DNA from 4 places in the Cellulosimicrobium sp. So1_17 genome. Region 4 is predicted to be linked to each of the others. Evidence: predicted binding sites of a transcription regulator. Region 4 holds the regulator's gene; each other region holds the start of a gene.
What was found. The regulator LexA, encoded in region 4, represses DNA repair genes until DNA is damaged. The targets are predictions, from matches to a motif close to TCGAACANNTGTTCGA.
Positions count from the first base shown of each region.

Region 1: ACZCLJ_RS10555 (HNH endonuclease signature motif containing protein) is a predicted target of LexA. The motif match lies at 3,145-3,160, and genes of this name have one in related genera.
Region 2: uvrA (excinuclease ABC subunit UvrA) is a predicted target of LexA. The motif match lies at 3,565-3,580, and genes of this name have one in related genera.
Region 3: ACZCLJ_RS03840 (Rv2578c family radical SAM protein) is a predicted target of LexA. The motif match lies at 5,492-5,507, and genes of this name have one in related genera.

Region 1 is NZ_CM143702.1:2,385,097-2,392,369, reverse strand. It holds gene purD (phosphoribosylamine--glycine ligase) at 1-215, shown strand, start outside; gene ACZCLJ_RS10565 (AAA family ATPase) at 240-1,706, opposite strand; gene ACZCLJ_RS10560 (phosphoribosylaminoimidazolesuccinocarboxamide synthase) at 1,725-2,717, shown strand; gene ACZCLJ_RS10555 (HNH endonuclease signature motif containing protein) at 2,723-3,055, opposite strand; gene purS (phosphoribosylformylglycinamidine synthase subunit PurS) at 3,452-3,739, shown strand; gene purQ (phosphoribosylformylglycinamidine synthase subunit PurQ) at 3,739-4,461, shown strand; gene ACZCLJ_RS10540 (GNAT family N-acetyltransferase) at 4,458-5,624, shown strand; gene ACZCLJ_RS10535 (hypothetical protein) at 5,715-6,008, shown strand; gene ACZCLJ_RS10530 (LLM class flavin-dependent oxidoreductase) at 6,022-6,903, opposite strand; gene ACZCLJ_RS10525 (MBL fold metallo-hydrolase) at 6,933-7,273, opposite strand, start outside.
Region 2 is NZ_CM143702.1:589,543-596,815, forward strand. It holds gene ACZCLJ_RS02580 (TerC family protein) at 1-425, shown strand, start outside; gene ACZCLJ_RS02585 (TerC family protein) at 425-1,531, shown strand; gene ACZCLJ_RS02590 (YciI family protein) at 1,536-1,835, opposite strand; gene ACZCLJ_RS02595 (Type 1 glutamine amidotransferase-like domain-containing protein) at 1,964-2,707, shown strand; gene ACZCLJ_RS02600 (MBL fold metallo-hydrolase) at 2,724-3,485, opposite strand; gene uvrA (excinuclease ABC subunit UvrA) at 3,610-6,603, shown strand; gene ACZCLJ_RS02610 (OsmC family protein) at 6,705-7,190, opposite strand.
Region 3 is NZ_CM143702.1:858,544-865,816, reverse strand. It holds gene ACZCLJ_RS03865 (MBL fold metallo-hydrolase) at 1-404, shown strand, start outside; gene hisS (histidine--tRNA ligase) at 554-1,951, shown strand; gene ACZCLJ_RS03855 (energy-coupling factor transporter transmembrane component T family protein) at 1,993-2,766, opposite strand; gene ACZCLJ_RS03850 (ABC transporter ATP-binding protein) at 2,763-4,520, opposite strand; gene ACZCLJ_RS03845 (ECF transporter S component) at 4,513-5,148, opposite strand; TPP riboswitch at 5,255-5,376, opposite strand; gene ACZCLJ_RS03840 (Rv2578c family radical SAM protein) at 5,516-7,174, shown strand; gene ACZCLJ_RS03835 (DUF1330 domain-containing protein) at 7,182-7,273, opposite strand, start outside.
Region 4 is NZ_CM143702.1:1,094,943-1,102,215, reverse strand. It holds gene hflX (GTPase HflX) at 1-1,457, shown strand, start outside; gene ACZCLJ_RS04955 (ATP-dependent DNA helicase) at 1,587-3,710, shown strand; gene ACZCLJ_RS04950 (L-lactate dehydrogenase) at 3,736-4,755, shown strand; gene lexA (transcriptional repressor LexA) at 4,864-5,592, opposite strand; gene ACZCLJ_RS04940 (LysM peptidoglycan-binding domain-containing protein) at 5,989-6,348, shown strand; gene nrdR (transcriptional regulator NrdR) at 6,754-7,273, shown strand, end outside.

The sequences.
Region 1 (7,273 bases), 1.3 Mb from region 4:
TGCACGTGCTGCACGCCGGGACGTCGCGCGACGACGACGGCGGGCTGGTCGCGTCGGGCGGCCGCGTCCTCTCGGTGGTCGCGCAGGGCGCTGACCTCGCCGAGGCGAGACGTCGCGCGTACGCCGCGGTCGACCGCATCGTGCTGCCCGGCTCGCACCACCGGACCGACATCGCGGCGACGGCTGCCGCCGGGGGCGTCGCGACCGCGGGCTGAGCCCCCGCCTGATCCCGAGGGACGTCACTCCTCGTCGACGTCGGGCCACTGCTCGGCGTCGGGCGACGAGCCGAGGAGCGACCGGGTGATGCGCTCCTCGTCCTCGGTCATCTCGTGGACGGCGGTCAGGAGATCGTCGTCCGTCGGGCCGCGGCCCGCCTCGGCCGCACGGAGCACCGCGCGCCGGATCACCTCCTTGACGAACGAGGCGGTGACGCCGTCGGTGCCTTCCGCCGCGGCGTCGAGGGTCGCGGGCGCGAACGGCAACCCTCCTCGGTAGAGCTCGAAGAGACGTCGTCGCGCGTCCTGGTCCGGGAGCGGGATCTCGACGGCGAGGTCCACGCGCCCGGGGCGTTGCGCGAGGGCGCGCTCGAGGAGGTCGGCGCGGTTGGTGGTGAGCAGGAACGCGACGTCGGCGTCGTTCCCGAGGCCGTCCATCGCGTCGAGCACCTCGAAGAGCAACGGCTGGGGTCCGCCGTGGAACGACCGGTCCTCCGCGATGAGGTCGCAGTCCTCGAGGACGATGATCGCGGGCTGCATCGCGCGCGCGGTCTCGGCGGCGAGCCGCACGAGCTGCAGCGCCCCTCCGGCGAGCAGCAGCACGGTGGTGCCGGGGCTCTCGCCGACGAGGTGGCGCACGGTGTGCGTCTTGCCGGTGCCGGGCGGTCCGTACAGCAGGACGCCCCGCTTGAGGTGCTGACCTGCCGCCCGCAGCGCCTCCCGGTGACGGGCGACCCCGACGACCTGACGCTCGATGCGGCCGAGCGTGCCCTCGGGGAGCACGACGTCCGACGCGGGGACCCGGTCGCGTCGCAGGAACGTGAGACCCCCTGCCGTGGGGCCGAAGTCGGACGTCGTGAAGGTGACGACCTGCCCGCGCAGCACGCTGTGCTCCACCATGGCGGTACGCAGTTCGGCGAGGAGCTCGAGCGCCGCGTCCTCGCCCTGGCACATGACCTCCAGGGCTGCCTCGTTCCCGTGCCGAGGGCTGCCCGCACGCTGGAGCACGGCGACCGGGGTGCTCGCGTGCGTGAAGAGGTGCAGGCCGAAGGCGACGGTCCGCCGGTCGGAGTCCGGTCCGGTCGCCGCGCGCGCGTAGTCGACCGCTCCGACGGGGAACTGCTGCCACAGAGCCGAGTGCTCGACGATCTCCGAGAACGACATGTGCATGCGCTGCTCGCCACCACCGACGCCGACGAGCCGTCCGCCGCCGTGCCGGGCCATCACGACCTCGAGCGCCACGTCCGCGTCGACCTGGCGGAGCGAGGAGACGGTCTCGGAGACCACGGCCAGGCCGCGCGGGTCGGCACCGAGGTGCTCGCGCAGCACGGACGCGACCGAGGGAGCGGATCCGGCCTGCTGTCGCTGGCTGCGCTCGTTCACCACGGCCATGAACGTCGAGAACGTGTCCAGGAAGTCGGCGGTCCGCTCGTCGCCGGCGAGGTCGTCGGCAGGCTCGGGCGCGGACGCGGCGGAGGGCGTGAAGTGCATGGTGCGAAACTAGGGCCCGTGACTGACACGCCACGGGACCACACGCCGCCGCTCTCGCTCGGCGAGGCCGACGCGTTCGACACCGCCACGCTCGAGCTGCCGGGCTGGCGCCACGTCTACTCGGGCAAGGTCCGGGACCTCTACGAGCCGGACCTGCCCGCCGTCGGCGGGGTGCACCCGCTCGGCGACGTGGTCCTCGTCGTGGCGAGCGACCGGGTCAGCGCGTACGACCACGTGCTGTCGCCGGGCATCCCGGACAAGGGCGTCGTGCTCACGCAGCTCAGCCTGTGGTGGTTCGAGCAGCTGGCCGACCTCGTGCCGAACCACGTCGTGTCGACCGAGGTGTCGGCCGAGCCGGGCGACGGGCTCGTGCCCGACGTCGTCGCTGGCCGCGCGATGATCTGCCGCCGGCTCGACATGTTCCCGGTGGAGTGCGTCGCGCGTGGCTACCTCACGGGCTCGGGCCTCGTCGAGTACCGAGCCGGCAGCGCCGTGTGCGGTGTGCCGCTGCCCGACGGCCTGGTCGACGGCTCGCGCCTGCCCGAGCCGATCTTCACCCCCGCTACGAAGGCCGCCGTCGGGGAGCACGACGAGAACGTGTCGTTCGAGGTGGTCGCGGAGCAGATCGGCGTCGAGGACGCGACGCGGCTGCGCGGCCTCACCCTCGCGGTGTACGCGCGGGCGGACGAGATCGCGCGCGAGCGCGGTGTGATCCTCGCGGACACCAAGCTGGAGTTCGGGGTGGACCCGACCACGGGCGCGACCGTGCTCGGCGACGAGGTGCTCACGCCCGACTCGTCGCGGTTCTGGCCCGCGGACCAGTGGGAGCCCGGCCGTGCCCAGCCCAGCTTCGACAAGCAGTACGTGCGCGACTGGCTCACCTCGCCGGAGTCTGGCTGGGACCGCTCGGCCGACGCGCCGCCCCCGCCGCTGCCCGCGGACGTCGTGGCCCGCACTCGCGACCGGTACCTCGAGGCCTACGAGCGGCTCACGGGCTCGTCGCTGGCCTGAGGCGTTCACGCCGTCCGTGCTCCCGCGCGGACGTAGGTGTGCCCGCTCGGCGCCGTCCACCGGACCGTGCCGTCGTGGAGGAGGGTGGGACGCCACCCGTCGCGGGCACGCACCACGTGGTGGTGCCGGCACAGCGCGACGAGGTTGTCCGCCGCGTGCGCGGACTCGTCGCCGGGCCGTGGGGCGACCACGTGGTCGAGGTCGCACCGGAACGCCGGCACGGCGCACCCCGGGAACGTGCACGTGACGTCCCGTGCGAGGACCGCGGCGACCGTCCGCACCGAGGGGCGGCCCGTCGTCGCGAGGTCGCTGGTCGGGGGGAGTGGTGGTGCGGCCATGACCGGTCTCCGTCCGCTGGCGTCGTGAGGCGTGCGAAGGCGGGGAAGGGGCAGGACCCCGCCCTCGCACGCGTGGTCGAGCGTGCGTCTCGAACACGTGTTCGATGCTAGCGGCAGCCTCTGACAACGCCTCGCCGGGCGCCGTCGCGGTGGCGGTCCGCCGACGCGGCCGTGGCCGACACGGGTCGCCGTGCGGCTTGCGTCGGTCGGCCCTGGACGTCTTCCCGTGACCGTGGACGGCGACCTGGTCGCGCCCGGCGCGCGGGTAGACTGACCGCGGAATCCCGCCGTCGGCTCCCGCTCGCTCACGCCGTGACGTGCCGCCACGTGCAGCACGCGCCCGTGACCGGGATCCCGGAGCCCCGGCCCTCCCGAACTCTTCGCCAAGGAGCACCCGTGGGACGCGTCGTCGTCGAGGTCATGCCCAAGCCCGAGATCCTGGACCCGCAAGGCAAGGCCGTCGTCGGGGCGCTGCCGCGCCTCGGCTTCACCCAGTTCACGTCGGTCCGTCAGGGCAAGCGGTTCGAGCTCGAGGTCGAGGGCGACGTCACGCCCGAGGTCCTCGCCGCCGCGCAGGAGGCCGCCGCGACGGTGCTCTCCAACCCCGTGATCGAGGACGTCGTCCGCGTTGCCGACGCCGCGACCGACGCGGCCGGCACGATCGCCTCCGAGGGGCTCGCCTGATGACCGGGGCCACCTCCCTCGCGACGGCGCGGGTCGGCGTCGTCACCTTCCCCGGCACGCTCGACGACCGCGACGCGGCGCGCGCCGTCCGCCTCGCCGGCGGCGAGCCCGTCGCGCTCTGGCACGCGGACGCCGACCTGCACGACGTCGACGCGGTCGTCCTCCCGGGCGGCTTCTCCTACGGCGACTACCTGCGTGCCGGGGCGATCAGCCGCTTCGCGCCCGTGATGGAGACCCTCGTGGACGCCGCGCAGGGCGGGCTCCCGGTGCTCGGCATCTGCAACGGCTTCCAGGTCCTCACCGAGGCCCACCTGCTGCCGGGTTCGATGATCAAGAACGACCACCTGCACTTCGTCTGCCGCGAGCAGGTCCTCGTCGTCGAGAACGCGGACACCGCGTGGACGCGCGACTACTCCGCCGGCCAGCGCATCACGATCCCGCTGAAGAACCAGGACGGGCAGTTCGTCGCCGACGACCGCACGCTCGACGAGCTCGAGGCCGAGGGTCGCGTCGTGTTCCGCTACGACGGCTGGAACCCGAACGGTTCGCGCCGCAACATCGCGGGCATCTCGAACGCCGCAGGCAACGTGGTGGGTCTCATGCCGCACCCGGAGCACGCCGTCGAGGCCGGCTTCGGTCCGGCCTCGGAGGCCGGCCCGCGCGCGGGCACGGACGGGCTCGGCTTCTTCACCTCGGTGCTGAGCGCGCTCGTCCACGCGTGAGCGTCGTCGCTCGCACGGCCGACGGCGCGTCGGCCGTCGGGTCGGCGGGCGTCACCGTGGTCCCGGTACCCGGGGACGACGCCGACGCGCTCGCCCTGTTCGCGCGCCAGCAGGCCGAGCTCGCGGAACGCTACGGCGAGCCCGACAGCGGTGCCTTCGACGCAGCGGAGCTCCTCGCGGCGCTCGTCGTGCGTGACGGGACGGAGCCCGTGGCGTGCGTCGCGCTGCGCGACGTCTCCGGGGCGCCCGATGGTCGCGGCGGCCACCACGCGCCGTCGACCGGCGAGGTGAAGCGCCTCTTCGTCCTGCCCCAGCACCGGGGGCGCGGGCACGCACGGACCGCGATGGATGCGATGCACGAGCGCGCCGCCGCGCTCGGCCTGCGGCGCCTCGTGCTCGAGACCGGCACGCGGCAGCCGGAGTCGATCGACCTCTACCTCGACCTCGGCTACCTCCCCACCGAGTCCTACGGCCACTACGCCGGTGACCCGCTCTCCCGGTGCTTCGCGCTCGACCTCGACGGAGCGCCGGACGGTGACCGGGCCACGGCGCGACGGCGATCGTCTGGTGACGTCGCGCGCACCGGAACGCTCGGGCCGCGAGGCCTCGGTACCCGTGGGTACGACCGACGTGCTGCCCGCCCGGATGAGCGCGCCGGGATCGAGGTGCGAGCGGTGCCGTGGGACGACCCCGACGCGTCCGCGCTGCGCCGCGAGATGCACGACACGTCGTCGGCGGTCCTCAACCCGGAGCTGTTCGCCGGGCTGGAGGCCGCGGGCGGGTTCGACGCCGTGGACGCCCGTCTCGGCGCCGCTTCCGTCGCGACGTTCGTCGCCTGGCGCGGCGACGAACCGCTCGGCTGCGCGTCGCTGCAGCGCGCGACGGCCGGTGCGCCCGACCGCCACGCGGAGGCGCTCGAGGTGAAGAAGGTCTTCGTCCGCGAGACGGCTCGTGGTGCCGGTGTCGCCCGGCTGCTCATGGCGGAGGTCGAGCGCGAGGCGCGCCGTCGTGGTGCGACGGCGCTGCTCCTGGAGACCGGCATCCGGCAGCCGAGCGCGATCACGCTCTACCGATCCCTCGGCTTCCGCGCCGTGCTGCCCTACCCGCCGTTCGACCGCGGTGACAACGGCATCGCGCTGTGCTTCGCCATGACGCTGCACTGATCGTCCGCCCGTGAAGTCCGTCGCGACCGGGCGCGTGCGGGCTGAGCTTTGCCCTGGTTCGTCCTCCGGCGAGCCGATAGGGTGGTCCGCGTGATCCCCTCTCTGACCAGTGCCTACTCCGTGCCCGCACTGCTCGGGGAGCTGCTTGGCTGGGTCCTCGGAGCCGTCGCGCTCGTGCCGGGTCGTGTCGGGGGTCTCGCGACCGAGGCCCGGGAGATCGTGACGGACTGGGGCATCCCGGTGGCCGAGGTGACCGACCTCTACGCCGCCTTCCCCTCGCGTCTCCTCCTCGCCGTCGCCCTGGTGGCGCTCGTGTGCGCGACGGCCGCCGTCGTGCACGGGGTGCGCGAGCGGCGTCGGGCACTGGCGCACACCGGGCGCTGAGGCCAGCCGGTCCTCAGCCCGCGACGACGAGCGGCCGGACCTCCTCGCCGAGGAACCGGACGAACGCGTCGAGGTCCGGTTCGTCGGCGGTGGGCTGCACCGCGACGGCGGTCGCCCCGGCGCCCGCGAGGGCGAGCACGCCGTCGGCGATCGCGCGCGCGTCGCCGCCCGCCCCGATGCCGATCCCTGCCTCCCGGCCCCACGTCGGCACCTCGCGGTCGACCCGCTCCTGCGCGCCGGGGCCCGTCGCCGCGATGAGGGTCGCGTGCACGTCAGGGTCCGGGCGCCCCGCGTCTCGCGCCGCAGCCCGGACGGCGTCCACCGTCTCGCGGACCTCGGCGGGCGTGAACGCGTTGGCGAGGATCAGTCCGTCGCCGAGCTCGCCCGCGAGCGCGACCGACCGCGGACCGACTCCGCCGAGCCACAGCGGGACCGGCTCGGTCGGCGGCCAGTCGAGACGCACGCGGTCCAGCGTCACGTACCGGCCCGACGTCGTGACCTCCTCGCCCGCGAGCAGGGCGCGCAGGGCGACGGTGTGCTCGCGCAGGAGCGTCAGCGGCGACGACACCCGGACGCCCGCCTGCCCCATCCACTCCTGGACGCCGTGCCCGACCCCCGCGACGAAGCGGCCGGGGAACATGCGCCCGAGGTTCGCGACCTCCATCGCGGTGATCGCCGTGCTCCGCAGCGGCGCGGGCATGAGCCCGAGCCCGACGCGCACGCGGTCCGTCCAGGCGAGCGTCGCCGCCGCGGACGCGAGACCGCTCTGCTTGAAGCAGTCCTCCCACACCCACAGGTCGTCGAGGCCGGCGGCCTCCGCGCCCGTCGCGAGCGCGCGCAGCGTCTCCGGAGGGTGGGTGGGGACGTAGGCGATGCCGAGCCGAGGTGTCGTCATGCCCCCATCGTGCCTCGCGCCTCGGACACTCAGGTGTCGCGCTGCCGCACTCCCGACGGCCCGCGGCGCGGTGGGCGTGCGCGCCGGTCCACCTCGGCGAGGAACGCGAGCTGCGCCAGGACGCTCTGCCGGGCCGCTCCGAGCACGGACGGGTCGACGTCCGCGTAGACGTGCGCGGTCACGCGCTCGGCCGCGAACTCGTCGCCCGGCGCGAGGCCGAGCGTCGCGAGCGCGGCCCGCACCTGCGCGAGCCGTTCGAGCCGGTGGGCCCGGTACGCGCGCACCCGCTCACCGAGGTCGTCGATCACCGGGCCGTGACCCGGGAGCCCGATGACGCGCCGGTCCACGACGAGCGCGCCCAGCCGGTCCA
Region 2 (7,273 bases), 510 kb from region 4:
CGATGCTCATCGTCATGATCGCGATCGGCAGCGCCGACCTGCTCTTCGCCGTCGACTCGATCCCGGCGATCTTCGGCCTGACCCAGGAGACCTACCTCGTCTTCGCGGCGAACGCGTTCTCGCTGCTCGGCCTCCGCCAGCTCTACTTCCTCATCGACGGGCTGCTCGACCGCCTGGTCTACCTCAACTACGGCCTCGCGGCGATCCTCGGGTTCATCGGCATCAAGCTCGTCATCCACGCGCTGCACACCAACGAGGTGCCCTTCATCAACGGTGGCGAGCACATCACGGCGATCCCCGAGATCTCCACGGCCGTCTCCCTGGGCTTCATCCTCGTCGTCCTGACGATCACCACCGTCGCGAGCCTGGCCCGGTCGAACGCCGACCGTCGTCGTGAGGACGCGCGCATCGAAGAAGGTTCTTGATGGTCCACGAGCTCCCGCTCTGGTTCGAGTGGGCGTCGCTGTCGGCGCTCGGCGTCCTCCTCCTCGTCGACCTGTTCGTCGTCGGGCGGCGCCCGCACGTCCCGTCGATGCGCGAGAGCGCGCTGTGGGTCGGGTTCTACGTCGCGCTCGCGCTCGCCTTCGGGGCGATCGTCGGTGCCGTCGGGGGAGCAGCGCCCGCGGGGGAGTTCTACGCAGGCTGGCTCACGGAGTACAGCCTGTCGGTCGACAACCTCTTCGTCTTCGTCATCATCATGGCGAGGTTCGCGGTGCCCAAGGAGCAGCAGCAGCGCGTGCTCATGGTGGGGATCATCGTCGCCCTGGTGCTCCGCGGGGCGTTCATCCTCGCGGGTGCGGCGGTGCTCGAGCAGTTCGTCTGGGTGTTCTACCTGTTCGGCGCGTTCCTCGTGTACACCGCGATCAAGCTCGTCACCGGTGGTGACGACGCCGAGGAGTACCAGGAGAACCGGGCGGTCCGTCTGCTGCGCCGCGTGCTGCCGATCGGCACGCGGTACGACGGCGGACGCCTGCGCACCGTGGAGGACGGCCGGAAGGTCTTCACGCCGCTCGTCGTCGTCTTCCTCGCGATCGGCAGCACCGACCTGCTCTTCGCGTTCGACTCGATCCCGGCCATCTTCGGGCTGACCCAGGACCCGTTCATCGTCTTCACGACGAACGTGTTCGCCCTCATGGGCCTGCGCCAGCTGTACTTCCTGCTCGGCGGACTGCTCGAGCGGCTGGTCTACCTGCCGATCGGTCTCGCGGTGATCCTCGGGTTCATCGGGGTCAAGCTCGTGCTCGAGGCCCTGCACGAGAACACCGTGCCGTTCATCAACGGCGGCGAGCACCTTGAGTCCGTCCCGACCGTCCCGATCTGGCTCTCGCTCGTCGTCATCGTCGGCGCTCTTCTCGTGACGACCGTCGCGAGCCTGCTGCGCACGCGGGCCCAGGGCGCGGTGGCGTCGCGGGACGTGGCCGCCGATGCGGTGGAGGGCGCCTCCACGGTCGAGGGGCGGACCACCGCGGAGGCCGAGCCGGTCGACGCGACGGCCGTCGGGGACGCCCCGGCGACGCGCGACGCGCCGTAGCCCGTCAGGCGCGGTGAGCCCAGTCCCCGATCACGGGCGACCACGGGCGCACCGTGCGCTCGGCCACCAGGCCGGCGCGCGCGAACGGGTCGGCGTCGAGGATCTCGGCCGCGGCGACGGGGGACCCGGCGTCGAGCACGAGGAGCGCACCGGCGGCTGCGTCGTCCGTCGCGGGCAGAGGCCCCGACGCGAGGAGCGTCCCCTGCTCGTGCAGCCCGCGGAGGAAGGCCCGGTGCTCGGCACGGACCGCGTCGAGCTCGGCGGGGCGGGCGGGGTAGACGTAGGTCACGGCGTGGATCGGCATGGCGCCATTGAAGCAGGGCTCCGGGCGGGCGCGGAGGCCCGTCCGTCGGCAGCCGTGCGGAGGTCGTCCCCGACCCCGTGCCGGAATGACGTGGCGGCCACGGCGCAGGGCACCTAGGGTCGCGGCGCATGAGCGACCTCACGATCCTCGCCACGTCCGGCGGGTACGCGCCCGGGCACCGGACCCGCCTTGCGCTCGGGCCGATCGTCCGACACGCTACCGAGCTCGCCGGCGTCGCCGGCACACCGCGCGTGTGCCACGTGGGCACAGCCGGCGGCGACCAGTCGTGGTTCCACGCGGAGCTCGACGAGGCCGCGCGCGTCGCCGGGGTGCGGATGTCCCACCTGTCGCTGTTCAGCATGCCGAACGTGGACGACGTGGAGGCCTTCCTGCGCGAGCACGACGTCGTGTGGGTCGGAGGCGGGTCGGTCGTCAACCTCCTCGCGGTCTGGCGGGCGCACGGCCTGCCCGAGATCCTGCACGCGGTGGGGGAGAGCGGCGTCGTGCTCGCGGGCATCAGCGCCGGGTCGCTGTGCTGGCACGTCGGCGGCCCGACGGACTCGTTCGGACCGGAGCTGCGGCCGGGAACGGACGGTCTCGCGTTCGTGCCGTACGGCAACGGCGTCCACTACGACGCGGAGCCCGGCCGCCGGCCGCTCCTGCAGCGTCTCGTGGCGGAGGGGACGCTGCCCACCTCGTACGCGACGGACGACGGCGTGGGACTCGTCTACCGGGGCGGGCACCTCGTGGAGGCGGTCACCGAGGTCCGCGGCGCTGGCGCGTGGGAGGTGCGCCGCGAGGTGGACGCCGACGGCTCGTCCAGAGCCGTCGAGGGGCGGATCGAGCCGCGCGAGCTGAGCGGCGCGCGCTGACGCCCCCGCGCCCTCGTCACCAGCCGCGGGCGCGCCACGCCTCGAGGTGGGGGCGCTCCGCGCCGAGCGTCGTGTCGGCACCGTGACCCGGGTAGACCCACGTGTCGTCGTCGAACCGCTCGAAGACCCGCTCGGTGACGTCGTCGAGGAGCTGGGCGAACCGCTGGGGGTCGTGGTCGGTGTTCCCCACGCCGCCGGGGAACAGCGAGTCGCCGGTGAACAGGTGCACCCGTCGGGCCACGGCGTCGGGGGCGCGCGCGGGCGAGGGCTCGCGGTAGGCGAGCGCGACCGACCCCGGGGTGTGGCCGCGCAGCGCGACGACCTCGAGGAGCGACCGCCCGACGGCGACCGTGTCCCCGTGGTGCAGCCTCCGGCCGACGGGGACCCCGGTCTCCGCCGTGACCGCGTCGGCGTCGGCGTCCCCGACCGCGAGGACGGCCCCGGTCGCGGCGACCACGTCGGCCAGCGCCCCGACGTGGTCGTGGTGGCGGTGGGTCGTGACGACGGTCGTCAGGCGACCCGCCGGGTCGCCGCCGGACGACGTGGGGCTCCGCCGCGCGTCGGCGGGTTCGGCGGGTTCGGCGGGTTCGGCGAGGAGGGCGAGCAGCCGGCGCGGCTCGGCCGCGGCGTCGACGAGGACCTGGTCGCCGGTGCGCCGGCACGTGAGGAGGTACGCGTCGTTCGCCATCCGGCCGACCGCCACCTTGCGGATCTCCAGCTCGTCGAGCCGGCGGACGTCCGCCGGACCTCCCACCACGACCGTGCCCGTGTACGTCATGCGCACAGTCTGCCGGTCGCGCCGACGCGACGGGCGTGGACCTGCGGGGACCGGGACGTGCGGATCCGGGGGAGACGCGTCGAACATCTGTGCGAGTGTCGGTGGTCGGTCGTACCATTCTTCGGTGAGCAATCGCCTCGTCATCTCCGGTGCCCGCGAGCACAACCTCCGCGACGTCGACCTCGACCTCCCGCGCGACCAGCTCATCGTCTTCACCGGCCTGTCCGGCTCCGGGAAGTCGTCCCTCGCGTTCGACACGATCTTCGCCGAGGGGCAGCGGAGGTACGTCGAGTCCCTGTCGGCGTACGCCCGGCAGTTCCTCGGCCAGATGGACAAGCCCGACGTCGACTTCATCGAGGGCCTGTCCCCGGCGGTGTCGATCGACCAGAAGTCGACCAACCGCAACCCGCGGTCGACGGTGGGCACCATCACCGAGGTCTACGACTACCTGCGCCTGCTGTTCTCGCGCGCGGGGACGCAGCACTGCCCGGTGTGCGGGGAGCGCGTGACCGCGCAGACGCCCCAGCAGATCGTCGACCGTCTGCTCGAGCTGCCCGAGGGCACGCGCTACCAGGTGCTCGCACCGGTCGTGCGCGGTCGCAAGGGCGAGTACTCCGAGCTCTTCAAGGAGCTGCAGGCCAAGGGCTTCGCCCGCGCACGCGTCGACGGCGAGGTGCGCACGCTCACCGACCCGCCCGCGCTCGAGAAGAAGCTCAAGCACGACATCGAGGTGGTCGTGGACAGGCTCGTCGCGCGCGAGGGCGTGCAGCGGCGGCTCACCGACTCGGTGGAGACGGCGCTCGGCCTCGCGGGCGGGCTCGTCGTCGTCGAGCTCGTGGACGCCGAGGCCGACGACCCCGCCCGCGAACGCCGCTTCTCGGAGAAGCGCGCGTGCCCGAACGACCACGAGCTCGCGCTCGACGAGGTCGAGCCGCGCACGTTCTCCTTCAACGCTCCCTACGGCGCGTGCCCCGAGTGCACGGGCATCGGCTTCCGTCTCGAGGTCGACCCGGACCTCGTGATCCCCGACGAGGAGAAGTCGCTCGGCGAGGGCGCGGTCGCGCCGTGGGCCCAGGTCTCCTCCGAGTACTTCGAGCGTGTCCTCACGGCGCTCGCGGACGACCTCGGCTTCTCCATGGACACCCCGTGGCGGGCCCTGCCGGAGCGTGCGAAGAAGGCGGTCCTGCACGGGCAGAACCACGAGGTGCACGTCCGGTACAAGAACCGCTGGGGCCGTGAGCGCCAGTACTCCACGGGCTTCGAGGGCGTCATCACGTTCCTCGAGCGTCGTCACTCCGAGACCGAGTCCGACTGGTCGAAGGAGAAGTACGAGGCGTACATGCGCGAGGTGCCGTGCCCCGTGTGCCGCGGCGCACGGCTCAAGCCCGAGGTGCTCGCCGTCAAGGTCGGCGGGAAGTCGATCTGGGACGTGTGCCGGCTCCCGCTGCGCGAGGCCGCACAGTTCCTCGGCGGGCTCGAGCTGGGTCAGCGGGAGCGCGCGATCGCCACGGAGGTGCTCAAGGAGATCGACGCCCGCCTCGGGTTCCTGCTCGACGTCGGCCTGGACTACCTCTCGCTCGAGCGCCCGGCAGCGACGCTGTCCGGCGGTGAGGCGCAGCGCATCCGGCTCGCGACGCAGATCGGCTCAGGTCTCGTCGGTGTCCTCTACGTGCTCGACGAGCCGAGCATCGGCCTGCACCAGCGCGACAACCGTCGCCTCATCGAGACGCTCACGCGCCTGCGCGACCTCGGGAACACGCTCATCGTCGTCGAGCACGACGAGGACACGATCCGCACCGCGGACTGGATCGTCGACATCGGCCCGGGCGCGGGGGAGCACGGCGGTCGCGTCGTCCACTCGGGCGACTACGCCGGGCTGCTCGAGGCGCCGGAGTCCGTCACGGGCGCGTACCTGTCCGGCCGGCGGAGCATCCCGCTGCCCGCGGAGCGGCGCCCCACGGACCCCGGCCGTCAGGTCACGGTCGTCGGCGCGCGCGAGCACAACCTCACGGGCATCGACGTGAGCTTCCCGCTCGGGACCTTCACGGCCGTGACCGGCGTGTCCGGCTCGGGCAAGTCGACGCTCGTCAACTCGATCCTCTACACGGTGCTCGCCAACGAGCTCAACGGCGCCCGCCAGGTCGCCGGGCGGCACACGCGCGTCACCGGGCTCGACCACCTCGACAAGGTCGTGCACGTCGACCAGGGCCCGATCGGTCGTACGCCGCGGTCGAACCCCGCGACGTACACGGGCGTGTGGGACCACGTGCGCAAGCTCTTCGCCGAGACCACGGAGGCCAAGGTCCGGGGCTACACGCCCGGCCGGTTCTCGTTCAACGTCAAGGGCGGGCGCTGCGAGGCCTGCTCGGGCGACGGCACGCTGAAGATCGAGATGAACTTCCTCCCCGACGTCTACGTCCCGTGCGAGGTCTGCCACGGCGCGCGGTACAACCGCGAGACGCTCGAGGTCCACTTCAAGGGCAAGACGGTCGCGGACGTGCTGGACATGCCGATCGAGGAGGCTGCGGAGTTCTTCGCCGCGGTCCCGGCGATCTCGCGCCACCTCAAGACCCTGGTCGAGGTGGGGCTCGGGTACGTCCGGCTCGGGCAGCCCGCACCGACGCTGTCGGGCGGCGAGGCGCAGCGCGTCAAGCTCGCGAGCGAGCTGCAGAAGCGCTCGACGGGCCGCACGATCTACGTGCTCGACGAGCCGACGACGGGGCTGCACTTCGAGGACATCCGCAAGCTGCTGGGCGTGCTGCAGTCGCTCGTCGACAAGGGCAACTCGGTGCTCGTGATCGAGCACAACCTCGACGTCATCAAGAGCGCTGACTGGGTCGTCGACATGGGACCAGAGGGCGGCTCCGGGGGTGGGAAGGTCGTCGCGCAGGGCACGCCCGAGCAGGTCGCGCGGGTCGCCGCGAGCCACACCGGGCGGTTCCTCGCGGAGATCCTCGACGAGCACCCCGACGTGCCGGTCGGCGCCCCGGCGCAGCCGCAGGCCGATGCGCCGGCGACCGGTGCCACGGCGAAGGGCCGGTCGTCCCGGGCGCGCCGGGCGACCGACGAGTCGGGACCCGGACGCAGCGGCTCCCGCCGCAAGGCGTCCGCGGCCTGACGGCGCCGGTCCCTCTCGTCCCCGGTCGTCGCGACGACCGACGTCGTGGAGGCGCCAGGGCACGGTCGCGTCGTGCCGACGACCGGCGCGGCCGGAGAGCGTCAGGCGGCGGCGCCCCGCGCCGGAGCCGGCTCGACGAGGACGCGGAAGTTCACCGAGCGCGCGATGAAGCAGTGGTCGTGCGCGCGGTGGTGCAGGACGGCGAGGGCCTCGTCGTCGGTGCCCGGGCCGTCGTCGACCACCACGCGCGGGTGCAGCGTCACGTCGGTGAACTGGCCTTCGCCGCCGGACTCGACGCGCATCGTGCCGGTGACGTCGTCGACGTACTCGCGCACGACGACGCCCGCCGCCGCGGCGAGGTGCAGGAACCAGAGCATGTGGCACTGGGAGATGCTGACGACGAACAGCTCCTCGGGGCTGTAGCGCGTCGGGTCTCCGCGGAACGCCGGGTCGGCGGACCCGGGCAGGGGCGGGCGTCCGTCGAGCAGCACGTCGTGGTCCCGGTCGTACGAGGTGTAGGAGCTCGTGCCCCTCGTGCCGGCGCCGGTCCAGCGGACCGTCGCGGAGTACCCGTGCTGTGCGCTCATGCCGGTCACCCTAACGGCCGGTGACCCGGCTCACATCGGCTCGTGACCGACCGAACCCCACCGGCGACCTCCTGTCGGTGCGC
Region 3 (7,273 bases), 240 kb from region 4:
TCTCGGGGCCGCTCGGCGAGGCGCTGCGCGCCGCCGGGGCGCACCCGACCGACTACCGGGAGCCGTCCGACGTGCAGACGTTCGAGGCCGGCGCGGGACACGAGCACGCGCTGCGCTTCGGTGAGCTCCTCCTGAGCGCGGTCGGGGCGCCCGGGCACACCGAGGGCTCCACGCTCTACCTGCTCGGCGCGCCGGGGTCCGGTCTCGTGCTGAGCGGCGACGTCCTCTTCGCGGGGTCCGTCGGCCGCACGGACCTGCCCGGGGGCGACGGGGCGACGATGGCGCGGACCCTGCGGGACGTCGTCGGGCGCCTGGACCCGCGCTGGGACGTGCTGCCCGGCCACGGTCCCACGACGACCGTCGCCCGTGAGCTCGCGACCAACCCGTTCCTCGCCCGCGGCTGACCCCCCTCGCCCGCGACCGGTCCGCCGCGACCCGCCGCGACCCGCCGCGATCCGGCCCGACGCGATCCGGCCCGCCGCGTTCTCGACCGGTGTGCCCGGCCGCGGGACGATTGCCGGTCACCGGGCGGTGTCTGGAAGGATCAGGTCCCATGGCCAGGCCCACACCCCTCTCCGGATTCCCCGAATGGCTGCCCGACGGACGGATCGTCGAGCAGCACGTCCTCGACGTGCTGCGCCGCACGTTCGAGCTGCACGGCTTCGCGGGGGTCGAGACGCGCGCGGTGGAGCCGCTCGACCAGCTGCTGCGCAAGGGCGAGACGTCCAAGGAGGTCTACGTCCTGCGCCGGCTCCAGGAGGAGCCGGGGGAGGGCGACGAGGCCCGGACCGGGCGACCCGAGAAGCAGCTCGGCCTCCACTTCGACCTCACCGTCCCGTTCGCCCGCTACGTGCTCGAGAACGCCGGGCACCTCGCGTTCCCGTTCAAGCGGTACCAGATCCAGAAGGTCTGGCGTGGCGAGCGCCCCCAGGACGGGCGGTTCCGTGAGTTCACGCAGGCGGACATCGACGTCGTCGGCGCCGGCGAGCTGCCGTACCACTTCGAGGTCGAGCTCCCGCTCGTCATGGCCGAGGCGCTCGGTGCGCTGCGCGAGATCGGCGTCCCCGAGGTCCGCGTCCTCGTCAACAACCGGCGCGTCGCCGAGGGCTTCTACCGCGGGCTCGGGCTCGACGCCGTCGACGACGTGCTTCGCCAGATCGACAAGCTCGACAAGATCGGCCCCGACAAGGTCGCCGACCTCCTCGTCGCGGAGGCCGGCGCGACGCCCGAGCAGGCGGACGCGTGCCTGGCGCTCGCCGCGATCAGCGGCACGGACACGTCCGTCGTCGACCGCGTGCGGGCGCTCGCCGCCGAGCGAGGCGTGACGAGCGAGCTCATGGAGACGGGGCTGGCCGAGCTCGCCGCCATCGTCGAGGCGGCGAGCGTCCGCGCTCCCGGGGTCGTCGTCGCGGACCTCAAGATCGCGCGCGGCCTCGACTACTACACGGGCTCCGTCTACGAGACCGTGCTCGTGGGGCACGAGCAGCTCGGCTCGATCTGCTCCGGCGGCCGCTACGACACGCTCGCGTCCGACGGCGCGACGACCTACCCGGGAGTCGGGCTCTCGGTCGGCGTCTCGCGCCTCGTCTCGCGCCTGCTGTCGGCGGGTCTGGTGCGTGCCACGCGCTCGGTGCCCAGCGCCGTCGTGGTGGCCGTGACGAGCGAGGAGTCACGACCGGCGTCGGACGCGGTGGCCACCGCGCTGCGTGCGCGCGGGATCCCGGTCGAGGTCGCGCCGAGCGCGGCGAAGTTCGGCAAGCAGATCCGGTACGCCGACCGACGTGGCATCCCGTTCGTGTGGTTCCCCGCCGACGGGCAGCTCGACGACGCGGGCGACACGCGACCCGACCAGGTCAAGGACATCCGGTCCGGCGAGCAGGTCGACGCGGACGCGGCGTCGTGGGCTCCGCCCGCCGATGACCTCTGGCCCCGGGCCGTGCCCGGGGCCTGATCCCCGCGCACCGCGGTGCGCGGCGTCGGGGTGCTCGCCGGTCAGCCGGTGAGCGCACCGAGGCCGGTCAGCCAGCCCGCGCGCGCGCCGAGCACGACGACGCCCGCGGCCGCGGCGAGGACGGCCACGCCCGCGAGGACGTCGAGCGGGACGAGAGCGACCGGTCGGGAGGTCGTGCGCGGCCCCGCCCCGAGCCCGCGGGACTCGAGGGCGATCGCGAGGCGTTCGGACCGCCGGATCGCGCCGACGAGCAGCGCGAAGGCCGCGGCGCCCAGCGCGCGGGGAGAGCGCGGGAGGTTCCCCGCGGTGCGACGCGGGTCCCGGACCGCCTGCGCGCACCGGATCGTGTGCCACGTGCCGGGGAGCTCCTCCAGCAGCCGGTGCGCCGCGAGCACGGCGAACGTCCACGTGGCGGGCAGCCGGGCGTGCTGGTGCAGGCTCGTCATGAGGCGCACCGGATCCGTCGTCAGCACGAGGGCCAGGGACAGGACGCCGACGAACAGCGTGCGCAGCGCGAGCGAGGCGCCGATCGTCAGCCCGGTCGCGCCGACGGTGACGGGGCCGATCACGACGGTGTCGCCGCCCGGGCGGGTCAGGACGTTGACCACGAGCAGGCTCGTCGCGAGCACGAGGAACGGCACGTGGCCCACGGCGACGGCCCGCAGCGGCACCCGCCCGAGCGCCAGGAGCGCGGCGAGCGCGAGGACGTAGCCGATCGCGGGGGTCACGGGGTCCGTCACGAGCAGCGCGGCGGTCGACAGCACCAGCACCGTCGCGAGCTTCACGGTCGGGTTCCACCGGGCGAGCGGGCTCATCCGTGCACCGCCGGGACGCGGTCGCCGTGGCCGGGCCGGCACCGGGCGAGGAGCGCGTCGTCGAGCGCACGGACGAGCGCGCGCAGCCCGACGCCCTCGCACCGGCCCGTGCGCGCCCACCACTCGAGCAGCGGCGGCCGGGCGAGCCGCGCACCGGCGCACAGCGCGTCGTCGGCGAGCGCCGCCGACGTCTCACGGTCCGCGACGACCTCGCCGTCGACGACGACGGCCACGCGGTCGGCGACCCGCGCGACGAGGGTCAGGTCGTGCGTGACGAGCGCGACCGCGCCCCCCCGGTCGGCGAGGTCCCGCAGGACCCGGGCGGTCGCGTCGGACTGGGCGCGGTCGAGGCCGAAGGTCGGTTCGTCCGCGAGCAGGACCGGGGGATCGAGCACCGTCGCGGTCGCGAGGGACAACCGCCGCTGCTCGCCGCCCGACAGGCGGAACGGGTTCGCGTCGGCGAGGTGGGTGAGCCCGTACGCCGCGAGCGTCCGCGCGACGCGCTCGTCGAGGTCCGCGACGCCCGCGAGGCGCGGCGACCACGCGACCTCGTCGCGCACGGTCCGTGCGAGGAGCTGGTGCTCGGGGTCCTGGAAGACCATCGCGACGGGCGCCGGCCCCGCCACGGTGAGCGTGCCCGACCTCGGTTCCAGCCCGGCGAGCCCGCGCAGCAGCGTGGACTTCCCGCTCCCGTTGGGTCCGACGACGGCGAGCACCTCGCCGACACACAGGTCGAGGTCGACGTCGCGCACGACCGGTGCGCCGGACCGTGTCACCGTGAACGCGCGCGCACGGAGCGCCACGGGGGGTGCCGGCGTGCCTGCCGTGGCAGGCAGGGCCCGCCCGGCCCGCGCCGGACGGTCGGCGGACGGGCCGGTGCGCGAGGAGGAGGCGAGGTCGACGAGCCACGCGTCGGTGCGGTCGGAGCCGAGAGGCCCGGGGGCCCCTGCGGCCTCGAGCAGGACGTCGAGAGGGAGCCAGCAGCCGAGCTCGAGGAGCCGCTGCGCGTGCTCGCGCAGGACGGCGCGGGTGGAGCCGTGCGCGACGACGCGCCCGCCGTCGTCGAGCACGAGCGTGGCGTCGGGCAGGTCGCCGAGCTCGTCGAGGCGGTGCTCGACCACGACGAGCGCCCGCCGCCCCGGGCCGTCGGCGAGCCGGGCGACGAGGGCACCCACCTCGCGCGCGCCCTGCGGGTCGAGGAGCGCGGTGGGTTCGTCGAGGACGAGCAGCGCGGGGTCGGTGACGAGCGCGGCGGCGAGCGCGACGCGCTGCGCCTCGCCGCCGGAGAGCGCGTGCGTCGACCGCGCGCGCAGGTGCGTCGCCCCCGCCGTGGCGAGGGCGTGCGCGGTCCGGTCGTCGACCGTGGCCGGGTCGGCGGCGCGGTTCTCGAGCGCGAAGCGCAGCTCGTCCTCGACGCCGCCGAGGCACAGCTGGTCGCCGGGGCTCTGCTGCACCAGGCCGATCTCCGCGGCGAGGCGTGCCACAGGGATCTCCCGGGGGTCGTGGCCGGCGACCTGCACGTCGCCGGTCACGTGCCCGGGCAGCGTGTGCGGGACGACCCCGGTGAGAACGCGCAGGAGCGTCGACTTGCCGCACCCGGACGGTCCGACGACGAGCAGCCCGGTCCCCTCCGCGACCTCGAGGCTCACCGCGTCGAGCACGGGGACGGCGTCGTGGCCGACGCTGACGGACAGGCGCCGCGTCCGCACGGCCGCGGTCCCGGGCGCGGCGGGGGCGGGCGCGACCTCAGCCACGGCGCGCCCCGATGGCGAACGCGTCGAGGGCGCCGGTGCGCGCGAGCGCGTCGCCGAGCAGGCGTGCCGCGATCCCGCACAGCAGCACGCACGACACGACCTGGACGCCGAGCCGGAGCATCGCGTAGTCCTGGCCGAGCCAGCCGAACCGGACCGCGTTGAACGCGTACGTGACGAGGGCCGCGCTCACGCCGGAGGCGACGAAGACCCACCATCCGTAGCGGCGGTAGCGCGTGAGGGCGAAGGGCAGCTCGGCTCCCACCCCCTGCACGAGCCCGACGAGCAGCAGGAGCGGTCCGGCGGGCGAGGCGAGGAACACGACCTCGACGAGCGCGGCGAGCGTCTCCGTGAGGATCCCGACGCCCGGCTTGCGCACGATGTACGTCGCGAGCGGTCCGACGACGATCCAGGCGCCGGCGAGCACGTTCGCGGCGAGGTCGGCGAGCGGTCCCATCGCGAGCTGGAGCGGCGCCCAGAGCTGGACGAGCGCCCAGTACACGAAGCCGAACACGACGCCCAGGACCGCGACGAGAACGGTCTCGTGGAGCGTCAGGCCGCGAGGTCGCCGGGACGCTCCTGGCCGGGGTGTGACGGGTCGTGCGACGGGTCGGGCGGTGGGCTCGGTCATGCGGGTCCCTTCGTCGGGCCGCGACGGGTGCACGACGGCGCGTCCCGCACCCGCGCGCGCACGTGCCCCGGGTGCGCGGTCGCGCGGGCGCGTGCAGGCGCAGGGGACGGTGACGTCGGCCCTGCTCCCTTCGCTGGTACGAACCAGATCAGGTTCCACGGGTCTGCCGGTGGGACACGGATGTCCGGCCGGCACTCTCAGCGCTCGTGCGCTCCCCGGGGGCGTTCGTGCCGACCCTAGGGGCAGACGCGGCTCGGGACAATCCCCCGTCTCGGGGAGCGGGCGCGTCGGCCTCCGCCTCGCCGGCCGCCCGCCTCGTCAGCACGCCACCTTGACACCGGCGTCGAACACCTGTTCGAATCATGGCGTGAGGTGGGACGGACAGGCGATCGGCGTCGACGACGGGGCGCTCCCGGGGCTGGAGCGCGCCGGTCTCGTGCGCAGCGTCCGCACGCCCGAGTTCGCCGGGATCACGTTCCACGAGGTCACCGCCAAGAGCGCGCTGTCCAAGGTGCCCGCGATGTCGCGCATGCCGTTCCGCTGGACGGTCAACCCGTACCGCGGCTGCAGCCACGCCTGCTCGTACTGCCTGAGCCCGCAGACCCCGGTGCTCCTGGCCGACGGCACGCACCGGCCCGTCGGCGAGCTGCGGGTGGGCGACGAGATCGTCGGTACCGAGGCGCACGGCGCCTACCGCCGGTACGTCCGCACGCGCGTGCTCGACCGCTGGACCATGCGCAAGCGTGCCTATCGCGTGACGCTGGCCGACGGGACGCGTCTGGTCGCCAGCGGCGACCACCGGTTCCTCACCGAACGGGGGTGGCGACACGTCGTGGGGGGCGACGGGCGTCGCGCCCACCTCGCGCTGGGCGACGTGCTCGTCGGGCCGGGACGTCACGCGCTGCGCGACCTCGCGGCCGCGCCGGACGGCTCCGCGCCGGTCCTCGGTCGCGACGTCACCGGCGGCGAGGGTCTGCGGGTCGAGGCGCTCGAGGCCCTCGGCGGCGCAGGCGACGAGGTCGAGCTGGTCGACATCACGACCGGGACACGCGACTTCGTCGCCGACGGGGTCGTGAGCCACAACTGCTTCGCGCGTCCGACGCACCAGTACCTCGACCTCGACGCGGGCGAGGACTTCGACCGCGAGGTCGTCGTGAAGGTCAACGTCGACGACGTGCTGCGCGCCGAGCTCGCGAAGCGGTCCTGGGTGCACGAACCCGTGGCGCTCGGCACGAACACCGATCCCTACCAGCGCGCCGAGGGTCGCTACCGGCTCATGCCCGGCATCATCAGGGCGCTCGCGGACTCCGGCACGCCGCTGTCCATCCTCACCAAGGGGACGCTGCTGCGCCGCGACCTGCCGCTGCTCGTCGACGCGGCGTCGCGCGTCGAGGTCGGGATCGGGGTGTCGCTCGCGCTCCTCGACCCCGGTCTGCAGGCGTCGGTCGAGCCCGGCACACCCAGTCCTCGCGCGCGCCTGGACCTGATCCGCGCGGTCCGCGACGCGGGCCTGCCGTGCGGCGTCATGGTCGCACCCGTGCTGCCCTGGCTGACCGACTCCACGCGCGCGCTCACCGACCTCCTCGACGCGGTCAAGGACGCGGGCGCCACCGGCGTGACCGTGCTGCCGCTGCACCTCAAGCCCGGGGCGCGCGAGTGGTTCATGGCGTGGCTCGCGCGCGAGCATCCGCGCCTCGTCCCGGGGTACGAGCGGGTCTACGAGCGCGGCACGTACGCGTCGAAGGCCTACCGGTCCTGGCTGTGGGACCGCGTGCGCCCGATGCTCGAGACCCGGGGCTTCGCCGTCTCGGGCCACCGCGGCCCGTCGGGCGTCGAGGGTCGCTACCGACGCGGTGAGCTCGGCGGCCTCGGAGCGGCCGAGCCGCCCGTCGACGGCGCGTACCCCCGTGGCAGCCTCGCCCGCGACACCACCGCGGCGCCGACCGCCGGAGCGCTCGCGGGCATGCCGGTCGACGGCGGCGCGCTCGACCTCGCGGGCGGCGGCGTGGAGCAGGTGCTGTTCTGAGGCTCGCTCAGGCGGTGCTCGCCGGCACCGGAGCGACACGCACGATCTCCGTGCGGGCCACGACGCGGTCGCGCACCTCGGCCAGCGCGACACGCGCCG
Region 4 (7,273 bases):
TCGCTCGGGCCGGGACGGCGCGCGCCGAGGGCGGCACGGTCCACGCGGAGCACGACGGCGAGCAGCTCGACCTCGCGGAGCGCGCGTCGCTGCGCCGCGTCGCGGGCCTGTCCACCGAGCTCCAGGACGTCACGGAGGTCGAGTACCGGCAGCTGCGGCTCGAGAAGGTCGTGCTCGTCGGGCTGTGGAGCTCGAGCCGTGACGCGCACGAGGACGGCGCCGCGTCGAGCGCGGAGGACGCGGAGATCTCGCTGCGCGAGCTCGCCGCCCTCGCCGAGACCGCCGGGTCCCAGGTGCTCGACGGCGTGATCCAGCGCCGCGCGAAGCCGGACCCCGGCACCTATCTCGGGTCCGGCAAGGCCGCCGAGCTCGCCGACGTCGTCGCCGCGAGCGGCGCCGACACCGTCGTGATCGACGGCGAGCTCGCACCCTCGCAGCGCCGCGCGCTCGAGGACATCGTCAAGGTCAAGGTCGTCGACCGGACCGCGCTGATCCTCGACATCTTCGCCCAGCACGCCAAGTCCCGGGAGGGCAAGGCCCAGGTCGAGCTCGCCCAGCTCGAGTACCTCCTGCCGCGACTGCGCGGCTGGGGCGAGTCGATGTCGCGTCAGGCCGGTGGCCAGGTCGGCGGCGCCGGCGCGGGCATGGGCTCGCGCGGTCCCGGTGAGACGAAGATCGAGCTGGACCGGCGGCGCATCCGCAACCGCATGGCCAAGCTGCGCCGGGAGATCCAGGCCATGGCCCCGGGCCGCGAGACCAAGCGGTCGTCGCGCAAGCGCCACGAGATCCCCTCGGTCGCCATCGCGGGCTACACGAACGCGGGCAAGTCGAGCCTCCTCAACGCGCTCACGGGCGCGGGGGTGCTCGTCGAGAACGCGCTCTTCGCGACCCTGGACCCGACGGTCCGGCGCACCCGGACCGAGGACGGGCGCGTGTACACGCTCGCCGACACCGTCGGCTTCGTGCGCGCGCTCCCGCACCAGCTCGTCGAGGCGTTCCGGTCGACGCTCGAGGAGGTCGGCCAGTCCGACCTGCTGCTGCACGTCGTCGACGCGTCGCACCCGGACCCCGAGGGCCAGATCGCCGCGGTCCGGCACGTGCTCGCCGACATCCCGGGCGTCGAGGACGTCCTCGAGGTCGTCGTGCTCAACAAGGCCGACGTCGCCGACCCGGAGGTCGTCGACCGCATCCGGCGGCGCGAGCGCCGCACGGTCGTCGTGTCGGCCCACACGGGCGCGGGGATCGACGAGCTGCGTCAGCTCATCGCGGACGAGCTCCCGCGGCCCGACGTGACGATCGACGTCGTCGTGCCCTACAACCGCGGCGACCTCGTGCACCGCGTGCACACCGAGGGCGAGATCGACCACGAGGAGCACACGCCCGAGGGCACGCTCCTGCGCGGGCGCGTCGCGGAGGCGCTCGCTGCCGAGCTCGCCGGGGCGGTCGCGAGCGCCTGAGCGACGCCTCGCGCCGCACCGCCGACGGCGTCGCACGGCACCCTTCGTGCCGTCGCGGCGCCGTCGTGCGTCGTCCACAGCCCGTGGGTCCGAGCCCGGGTCGTCGGCGCCCGACCGTAGACTCGACGGGTGCCTCCCGTCTCGCCCGCCACGAACCGTCCGACCGAGGACACCGCGGCGCCGGACGGCCCGCCGTCCCGTGACGCCGCGGCGCTCGCCGGGGTCCCGGACGTCGACACGCTGCTCGACCTCGCCGTCGGCCGGCTCGGCGGCGCACGCCGCGACGGGCAGCACGCGATGGCGACCGCCGTCGCCGGGTCCATCGGGAGCGGCGAGCACCTCGTCGTCCAGGCGGGGACCGGTACGGGAAAGTCGCTCGGCTACCTCGTCCCGGCGGTGCGGCACGCGGTCGCGGCCGACGAGCGCGTCGTCGTCTCGACCGCCACCCTCGCGCTGCAGCGCCAGGTCATCACCCGTGACCTGCCGCTCGTCGCGGAGGCGATCGGCGCAGAGCTTCCGCGCCCTGCCTCGATCGCCCTCCTCAAGGGGTGGCACAACTACGTGTGCGTCCACAAGGTCGCGGGCGGCTACCCGACGGACGAGCCGACGCTCTTCGACCTGCCCGGCGAGACGGCCGGCGCGACCGACCACCCGCCCGCGCGGGCCGACGGCCGCGCGGCACCGTCGCTCGGGGAGCAGGTCGTGCGGGTCCGCGAGTGGGCCCAGGAGACGGAGAGCGGCGACCGGGACGACCTCGTCCCCGGCGTGAGCGACAAGGCGTGGCGCCAGGTCTCCGTGACCGCGCTCGAGTGCCTCGGGCAGCGCTGCCCGCTCCTCGCCGAGTGCTTCCCCGACAAGGCACGGGCGGCCGCGCGCGAGGCCGACGTCGTCGTCACGAACCACGCGATGCTCGGCATCGCGGCGATGGGCTCGCCGGGCGTCCTCCCGGAGCACGACGTCCTCGTGGTCGACGAGGCGCACGAGCTCGCGGACCGCGTGACGGCGGCAGCGACCGTCGACCTCTCGGTCCCCGCCATCGAGGGAGCCGCACGCCTCGCCCGGCGGCACGGGGGCGCGGCGACCGAGGCGCTCGACGCCGCCTCGGCGGCGTTCGGCACCGTGGTCGGGGCGCTGCCCGCCGAGCGCTTCCCCGACGGGCTGCCCGACGGCGCGCGCGACGCCGTCGCGGCGGTGCGCGACGCGGCGCGCGAGGTGCTCTCGCGCCTCAAGCCCGAGACCGGCGTCCAGAAGCCCGCGACGCCGGACACCGGCCTGAAGATGGCGCAGTCGGCGATGCTCCAGCTCTTCGAGGTCGCCGAGCGGATGGCCGGGGACCCGACCGGCCACGACGTGCTGTGGTGCTCACGACCCGGCGAGGGCGGCTGGACCGCCGACCGGTTCGGCGAGGGAGCGAGCAGGCTCCACGCGGCGCCCCTGGGCGTCGCCGGCCTCATCCGTACGCACCTCCTCACCGAGCGGACCGGGGTCTTCACGTCCGCGACGCTCGCGCTCGGCGGGACGTTCGACGCCGTCGCGCGCACGTTCGGGCTGGGCGGCGGCGGGTCGGACGGCGAGGAGGCGCCCTCCTGGCGAGGCCTCGACGTCGGCAGCCCGTTCGACTACCCGCGTCAGGGGATCCTGTACGTGGCCAAGCACCTGCCGACGCCCGGTCGCGACGCCGCGACGGAGCACCAGCTCGACGAGATCGCGACGCTCGTCGAGGCTGCGGGCGGCCGGACGCTCGGCCTGTTCTCGTCGCGGCGGGCGGCCGTCGCCGCTGCCGAGGCGATGCGTGAGCGGCTCGACGTCCCCGTCCTGTGCCAGGGCGACGACCAGCTCCCCACGCTCGTGCGCGAGTTCGCCAACGACCCGGCGACGTGCCTGTTCGGCACCCTCTCCTTGTGGCAGGGCGTGGACGTCCCGGGCCCCTCGTGCCAGCTCGTCCTCATCGACCGCATCCCGTTCCCGCGTCCCGACGACCCCGTGCGCTCCGCCCGCGCCCGTGCCGTCGAGGCGGCGGGCGGCAACGGCTTCATGCAGGTGTCCGCGACGCACGCCGCGCTCCTGCTGGCCCAGGGTGCGGGGCGCCTCGTCCGCTCGACGACCGACCGCGGTGTGGTCGCGGTCCTCGACCCCCGGCTCGTCACCGCACGCTACGGGACGTTCCTCACCCGGTCGATGCCGGGATTCTGGCGGACGACCGACCGCGAGGTCGCTGCCGCTGCGCTGAGGCGCCTCGCCGCCCTAGGCTGAGCGCATCCCACGAGACGGAGGCGCGATGACCGACGCAGGCACCACCTTGCCCACCCCCGCGCAGGCGCCCGCCGGGAGCCCGGTCCCGGGCTCCGCGGCACGGACCACCAAGCTGGCGATCGTCGGGGCGGGTGCCGTCGGGTCGACGCTCGCGTACGCGGCCCTCATGCGGGGGGCGGCCAGGACGGTCGCCATGCTGGACGTCAACCGGGCCAAGGTCGAGGCGGAGGTCCTCGACCTGCAGCACGGCATCCAGTTCATGCCGATGGCGAAGGTCGAGGGGTCCGACGACGTCGCGGTGTGCGCCGGTGCGGACGTCGTGGTCGTGACCGCGGGGGCGAAGCAGAAGCAGGGCCAGACGCGGTTGGACCTCGCCGAAGGCACGATCGGCCTCATGCGCAGCATCCTCCCTGGGCTGGTCGAGGTCGCGCCGGACGCCGTCTACGTCATGGTGACGAACCCGGTCGACATCGTCACCTACGCGGCGCTGAAGTTCTCCGGCCTGCCGCCCGAGCGCCTGTTCGGCAGCGGCACGGTGCTCGACTCGTCGCGCCTGCGCTTCCTCGTCGCACAGCACTGCGGCGTCGCGGTGCAGAACGTCCACGCCTACATCGCGGGCGAGCACGGCGACAGCGAGATCCCTCTGTGGAGCTCGGCGACGATCGGCGGCGTCCCGCTGCTCGACTGGCCCGGGATCGCGGGCCACCCTCCGCTGTCCGAGGACGCCCGCGAGGAGATCGCGCACGAGGTGGTCCACTCCGCCTACCGGATCATCGAGGGCAAGGGGGCGACGAACTACGCCGTCGGCCTCGCAGGTACCCGCATCATCGAGGCGGTCCTCGGCGACGAGCACCGGCTCCTGCCCGTCTCGACGCTGCTGGACGGTGACTACGGGATCGACGACGTGTGCCTGTCGCTGCCGACGCTGATCGACCGCCGGGGCGCGAGCGAGCGTGTCGAGGTGCCGCTCTCCGACGCGGAGCTGACAGGTCTCCGGAGCTCGGCAGAGTCCTTGCGCGCGGTCGCGCGGCGGTTCGGCCTGTAGGAGCGGAGCACGACGGCGGGCCGGTGATCCCACGAGGAGGGATCACCGGCCCGTCGTCAGGTCGGTCGAGCGGCCCGGGGGCGCGTAGAGGTCGGGAACCGTGCCGAGTCAGAGACTGCGCAGGACGGACACGACGCGCCCGAGCACCTGCGCGTCGTCACCGGCGATCGGCTCGTACGCGGAGTTGTGCGGCACGAGCCAGACGTGGCCGTCGCCCCGCTTGAAGGTCTTCACGGTCGCCTCGCCGTCGATCATCGCGGCGACGATCTCGCCGTTCTCCGCGACGTTCTGCCGGCGCACCACGACCCAGTCGCCGTCGCAGATCGCGGCGTCGATCATCGAGTCGCCCTGCACCCGCAGGAGGAAGAGCTCGCCGTCGCCGACGAGCTGGCGCGGCAGCGGGAAGACGTCCTCGACGACCTGCTCGGCGAGGATCGGTCCGCCCGCGGCGATCCGGCCCACCACGGGGACGTACGACGGCGCGGGGTGCGCCTCGTCGTGCACCTGGTCGTCGGCGACGCGGACGAGGGGAACGGCACGACGGCCGTCGTCGGGCTGCACGACCTCGATGGCGCGCGGACGGTTCGGGTCCCGGCGCAGGTACCCCTTGCGCTCGAGCGTGGTGAGCTGGTGCTTGACCGAGGACGGGCTCGTCAGGCCGACGGCCTCGCCGATCTCGCGCATGCTCGGGGGATAGCCGCGCTGCTCGACGCACGAGCGGATCGTGTCGAGGACCAGGCGCTGTCGTGGCGTCAGGCCGTCGCTGCCCGCCGTGCCGTCGGGGAGCTCGCGCACCTCGGCGAGCCCCGCGCTCGTGTTCCTGCCTCGTCCCGCCATCGTGGTCTCCGCCCTCGTCGCCTCGCGGTCGACGCCCGCCCGGAGGTCACCTGCCCCGTCCGGCGCGCCGTCCTCCTCGTCGGTGGTGCCCCGCCGCGCTCGCCGGGGCACCGGTCGACCCGATCCGGTGCGTCGTCCCTGGCGGGAGGCGTTCCGGGCCGGACCTGTCGATGGACATGTCCGGCGAACCGACCTGGTCCCAGGCTAGGGGAGAGAGCGACACGAATCAAACATCTGTTCGAGCATGTCTCGACTCGGCGCGCCGGACGTGGTAGACCTTCGTACAGGTGTTCTACGCACAGGTGTTCGATCCGGGTCCCGGGTCGACGACACAACCCCGCCGGGCCGGAGCGACCGGGGAAGGCGCTCCGGCGCCGGCGGGGGACGGAGGTAGTGATGGCGAGCATGACGGCGACGTGGGGCGAGCAGGGCCTCGCGCGATCGGGTGGTGGCGGCGTACCAGAGGCGCCGCTGCGGCTCACGCGGCGAGGACGGGTCGTCCTGGTGGTCCTCCTGGCGCTCCTGGTCGTGCTCGGCGCGCGCGTGGGCAGCGCCGTCGCGGGGTCGGCAGGAGAGCCCGAGGAGGTCCGGGTCCACGTGGTCGCGGCGGGGGAGACGCTCTGGGACCACGCGTCGGCGCTGGCCACGCCCGGCGAGGACGTGCGCGACGTCGTGGCACGGATCGTCGAGCTCAACGGGCTGTCGTCGTCGGGCCTCCGTGCCGGGCAGCGGCTGCTGCTCCCGGTCGACGCGTGAGGCGCCGACCCGGCCCTGTGACCTACGACACGCGCTCCCGCTCGTCCTGTGCGCCGCCCTGGGTTGCGCTCCACGCTTAGGCGGGCCTAAGTTAGTGTCACCTCACTCGCCTGGCTGGGGGGCCGGGCAGGAGGCGGGGTCGGCGGTCATCCGCGACCCCTGAGCACGTCGGAGCGCGCGAGGCGAGTCGCGCGCGAGATGGGGACGGGGGCGTCCCGACGGGGGCGACCGGAGACGGTCGCCCCCGTTCTGCATCTCCGGGGTCCGGCGCGGCGCACATCTGCTCCGTCCACTGCTCCGTCCTCGGGACCTCGGCGTGTTGCACCGTCGCAGGGCGGCGTCATACGTTCGTCGCGCCGCCCTCGCCCTGCGAGGTGCCGGGGAGCCCAGCCGAGGAGAGCCGTCATGCACTGCCCGTTCTGCCGCCACGCGGACTCTCGTGTCGTCGACTCACGGACGTCGGACGACGGCGCGTCGATCCGTCGCCGGCGTCAGTGCCCGCAGTGCCAGCGACGCTTCACGACGATCGAGACGGCCAGCCTGTCCGTCGTCAAGCGGTCCGGGGTCACCGAACCCTTCTCGCGCGAGAAGATCGTCAACGGCGTCCGCAAGGCCTGCCAGGGCCGGCCCGTCAACGAGGACGACCTCGCGCTCCTCGCCCAACGGGTCGAGGAGACGATCCGGGCGAGCGGGAGCGCCGAGCTCGACGCGTACGAGATCGGTCTCGCGATCCTCGGCCCCTTGCGCGAGCTCGACGAGGTGGCCTACCTGCGGTTCGCGAGCGTGTACCAGGCGTTCGACTCCCTGGAGGACTTCGAGAGCGCGATCACGTCGCTCCGGGTCGAACGGGAGGAGCGGACCGCCGCCCGGCTGGCCGCAGGCGACGACGGGCGCGCGGTGCGCGGCCCCGGCGAGCCCGACGCTG